2 regions of the Rhabdaerophilum sp. genome follow, and region 2 is predicted to be linked to the other one. Evidence: riboswitches for the same ligand, from Rfam matches in the RefSeq annotation. Region 2 holds a riboswitch; the other holds the start of a gene.
What was found. Region 2 has a riboswitch for glycine ahead of gcvT (glycine cleavage system aminomethyltransferase GcvT). Riboswitches for the same ligand answer to the same signal wherever they lie in the genome.
Positions count from the first base shown of each region.

Region 1: another riboswitch for glycine. It lies ahead of ACKODO_RS02255 (D-amino acid dehydrogenase); the one in region 2 lies ahead of gcvT (glycine cleavage system aminomethyltransferase GcvT).

Region 1 covers NZ_JBJTDY010000021.1:42,498-44,694, forward strand. The annotation lists gene ACKODO_RS02245 (tripartite tricarboxylate transporter TctB family protein) at 1-155, opposite strand, end outside; gene ACKODO_RS02250 (MarR family winged helix-turn-helix transcriptional regulator) at 426-932, shown strand; glycine riboswitch at 966-1,059, shown strand; gene ACKODO_RS02255 (D-amino acid dehydrogenase) at 1,202-2,197, shown strand, end outside.
Region 2 covers NZ_JBJTDY010000091.1:2,470-4,666, reverse strand. The annotation lists gene ACKODO_RS07465 (hypothetical protein) at 1-582, shown strand, start outside; glycine riboswitch at 622-711, shown strand; gene gcvT (glycine cleavage system aminomethyltransferase GcvT) at 886-2,028, shown strand; gene gcvH (glycine cleavage system protein GcvH) at 2,059-2,197, shown strand, end outside.

The DNA.
Region 1 (2,197 bases), on a different contig from region 2:
ACCAGCAGGCCCGAGAGCACTTTCGGGAAATAGCCCGCGCCCATGCGCCCGGCCGTCCCCATGGAATAGGCGGCGCCAAACCAGAGCCCGGCCACGCCAAAGCCCAGATAGATCAACCCTGCAAAGAAATCCTTGGGACTGCGCACGATGTGCATCTGCCCCTCCCCTGGGTTCGCGTCCTCACCGATGCACTGCTTTGACCCTTGCGGATCTTTTCTGTTGGCCATCGCCCCGGACTCAGGCGTTCGGAGCGGACGGAAAACCGGATCGCATTTTCAGTTGTAATTCGCAACTATTTTTTTTAGCAACGATATGGGCGCATGATTTCCGGCGCCGGCGAGCGATGCCGTTGCATGTCACAATTGTTGAAAAATGAGATCAGACCGTTCAGAATTCCTGAGGCATCGCATCGGGACAGGCTGAACATGCTGCATCGTTCGCTGACATATCACCTCGCTACGATCTCGGAGGATGGCATCGGCCATGCCGGGCGCATCTTCGAAACGCGTTTCGGCTGGAGCGTGCGGGAAATTCGCGTGCTGCGGCTCATCCGGTCCAACCCGGGCATCACCTTCACGGAACTGGCGCGACAGACGAAATTCGAGCGCAGCCTCACTTCGCGCATTCTCGCAAAGCTCATGAAGGCAGGCCTGGTCGCGCGGACCAACTCGACGAAAGATGCGCGCGTCTTCACATTAACGGCCACGAAACCCGGCCTCGCTCTCGGTGACCAGGCAGACCCCCTGAGCATTGAGCTCGAGGCCATGATGCTTGAGCCCCTCACCGAAGAGCAGCGCGCAGCCTTTCTCGAGATGATCGATACGGTGCGCCGCTGGGTTCAGACGGGCTATCGCGAAAAGGTCGCGGCTCGCTTTCCCGAGGCTGTCGCAGGCAAGGCGCCAAAGCGCGCCGTCAAGATAGTTGCAAAATGAAACCATCTTGACGGATGCCCGTCCTGTGCTAGGTTGATGTTAGCGGAAGAGTTCAGCCGGCTCGCCGGTTGACGCCGAAGGAGCAACCGCCCCGGAAACTCTCAGGCCCAGGAACCGCAGTCGTTTTTGAACTCTGAAAAGTGGAGCAGCCGCTCCCGCCGATGGTGTAAGCCGATCCCCTGATGATCAGGAGCGGTGATGCTCTCAGGCCAATGACAGAGGGGGCTCCATCTCGCGCGGAACGCGCGAGACAAGAGGGGGCCTGTCGCATGTCTGTCACTTCAAATTCCTCTTCCCGTCCCGAAACCGTTGCCGTCATCGGCGCGGGCATTACCGGCATCACGACGGCCTATAATCTGATGAAGCGCGGCTGCCGCGTGACCGTCTTCGATCGCCAGCCCTATGCGGCGATGGAAACCTCCTTCGCCAATGGTGGCCAGCTTTCGGCCTCCAATGCAGAGGTCTGGAACAGCTGGGCCACGGTGCTGAAGGGCATCAAGTGGATGATGGAGCCCGGCGCGCCGCTGCTCGTCAATCCCAAGCCCTCCTGGCACAAGATCTCCTGGATGGGCGAGTTCATCGCCTCCATTCCGAAATACGAGCAGAACACGGTGACGACCGCGCGCCTCGCCATCGCGGCGCGCGGCTATCTCCAGGCGATGGCCGAGGCCGAGGGCATCGATTTCGACTGCGAGACACGCGGCATCCTGCATTTCTACGAGACGAAGAAGGATTTCGAGGCAGCCCAGCGCGTGAGCAACCTGCTCGCGAAGGGCGGTCTTGAGCGTCGCGCCGTGACGCCTTCGGAGATCCAGTCGATCGAGCCGGCCTTGCGCGGCAATTACTATGGCGGCTTCTACACACCCTCGGATTTCACCGGAGACATCCACAAATTCACCATCGGACTTGCGAGGGCCTGCGAGCGCCATGGCGTTTCGATGCGCTTCTCGACCGAGATCCTTTCCGCCGCTGCCGGCGAGAACGACGTGACCCTCGTCACGCGCTCCACCGAGCCGACGCTCGACGACAGCCTTCATCCGCAGCAGGTCGAGACCTTTGACAAGGTCATCGTCTGCGGCGGCGTGATGTCCCGCGCGATTGCCAGCGGCTTCGGCGACCGGGTGAATGTCTATCCCGTGAAGGGCTATTCCATCACCGTGAGCCTCGCCGAAAAGGCCGATCAGGACGCCGCCCCCTGGGTCAGCCTGCTCGACGACAAGGCGAAGATCGTCACCAGCCGCCTCGGGCCGACACGCTTCCGCGTG
Region 2 (2,197 bases):
CTGATGGCTCTCGCGGGTTGCGGCTCCTCGTCGCTCACAGGGGCCGGCGGCAGTGACCCCACGGTTGCGGGCGATGGCTCCGGCTGGGGCACGGCAATCCTCTATGGCGGTCGCCGCTTCACCGAACCGCCACCGACCGAGAAGCGTGAATACACTTGCCCGGCCGTCGAGATCCTGGAAGGAACCGTCGCGCTCCGTTCAGGCGATACCGGAACCGCCCGTGGCGTCGGCTATCAGGCCTCGATCCGTGACACGGCCCGCGAATGCGCGCTGGTGGCCGACAACCGGCTCAACATCAAGGTGGGCGTTCAGGGACGCCTCGTGCTTGGCGAAAGCGGCAAGCCTGGCACCTATACCGTTCCGGTGCGCGTGGCCGTGCGGCGCACCGGTGGCGAGACCGTCTATTCGAAGCTCACGACCGCAAGCGTGACGGTTCCGGCGACGGATACGCAGGGCACCTTCACGGTGATCGATGATGGTCTTTCCCTGCCGCTCAGCGCCAGTGACCCCGGCGACGAATACACAATCCTCGTCGGCCTCGATCCACAGGGCAAGAGCACGCCGCGCAATCGGCGGCGTTGACAGTTCCGGCAAATGAACTAGGTGACTGGTCGTCAGGCCATCTCCCGCGCGGGAGAGAGCGGGTCAAGCCCGTCGCCGAAGGCGCAACCGCCCCGGAAACGCTCAGGCAAAAGGGACCGCGCGAGAAAAGCCGCTCTGGAAAGCGCGAGGCCGCAAGGCTTCGCCACCGAAGGAGTAAGGGTTCGCCTTCCGAGCCCGAAATCTCTCAGGTCTCCGTGACAGAGGGGGCAGCATCGAAGTCCGGGCGCAAGTCTGGGCCTTGGCGATCTGTCTGATCACGGAGGCGGCGCGAGCCGGAAATGCATGGCTTCTCCCGAAAGCGCGGAAACGCTGCTCGAAACCCCGCTCGCGGCCTGGCATGTCGCGCAGGGCGCGAAGATGGTGCCCTTCGCCGGCTACAACATGCCGGTGCACTATCCGCTCGGCATCATGGGAGAACATAACTGGACGCGGGACAGCGCCGGTCTCTTCGATGTCTCGCATATGGGCCAGTGCTTCCTCATCCCCGAGGATGGGAAGTTTGAAACCGCAGCGGCGGCACTGGAAAAGCTGGTGCCAGCCGATGTGCTGAGCCTGAAACCGGGGCAGCAGCGCTATTCGCAATTCCTGAATGCCGAGGGCGGCATTCTTGATGACCTGATGATCACCCGGCTCGGTCAGCCCGGCCATGAGCACTGGATCTATCTGGTTGTGAATGCAGGCTCCAAGGTGGAGGATTACAGGCACCTCGCCGCGCACCTGCCCAGGGGTGTGACCCTGAAGATCGGCGATAATCTGGCCCTTCTCGCGCTCCAGGGCCCGAAGGCTGCGGCGGTGATCGCCCGGCACGCGCCGGCTCTGGCCGAGCTCAAGTTCATGACCTCGACCGATCTGCCTGTCGCCGGTCTCTGGTGTCATGTCTCGCGCACGGGCTACACGGGCGAGGATGGGCTCGAAATCTCCGTGAAGAACGAGGATGTCGAGGCGCTCGCGAGCCTTCTCCTGAAGGATGAGCGCGTGAAGCCCATCGGCCTCGGCGCCCGCGATTCCCTGCGGCTCGAGGCGGGTTTCTGTCTTTATGGCCATGACATCGACACCACGACCTCGCCCATCGAGGCGGATCTGAAATGGTCGATCCAGAAGCGCCGGCGCGAGGAAGGCGGCTTCCCTGGCGCAGCACGCATCCAGCGCGAACTGGCCAATGGCCCGGCCCGCCTGCGCGTCGGCATCCGGCCGGAAGGGCGCCAGCCCGCGCGCGAAGGCACGGAGATCTTCGCCGAGGGGCGCCGGATCGGCGTCATCACCTCCGGCGGCTTCGGCCCCACGGCGCAGGCGCCTGTCGCCATGGGCTATGTGGAGACGGCCTTCGCGAAGCCCGATACGCCGGTGACACTCGTCGTGCGCGGCAAGGAATTGCCCGCGCGCGTCTCCGCCATGCCTTTCGCCCCGCATCGTTATTTCCGCTGATTCTCGCCTTCTTACGGACAGGAGCCCGCCATGACGACCCGCTACACCAAAGATCACGAATATATCCGCGTCGAAGGCGATGTCGGCATTGTCGGCATCACGGATTATGCGCAGGCCCAGCTCGGCGACGTGGTGTTCGTCGAATTGCCGGATGTCGGCAAGGCTGTCT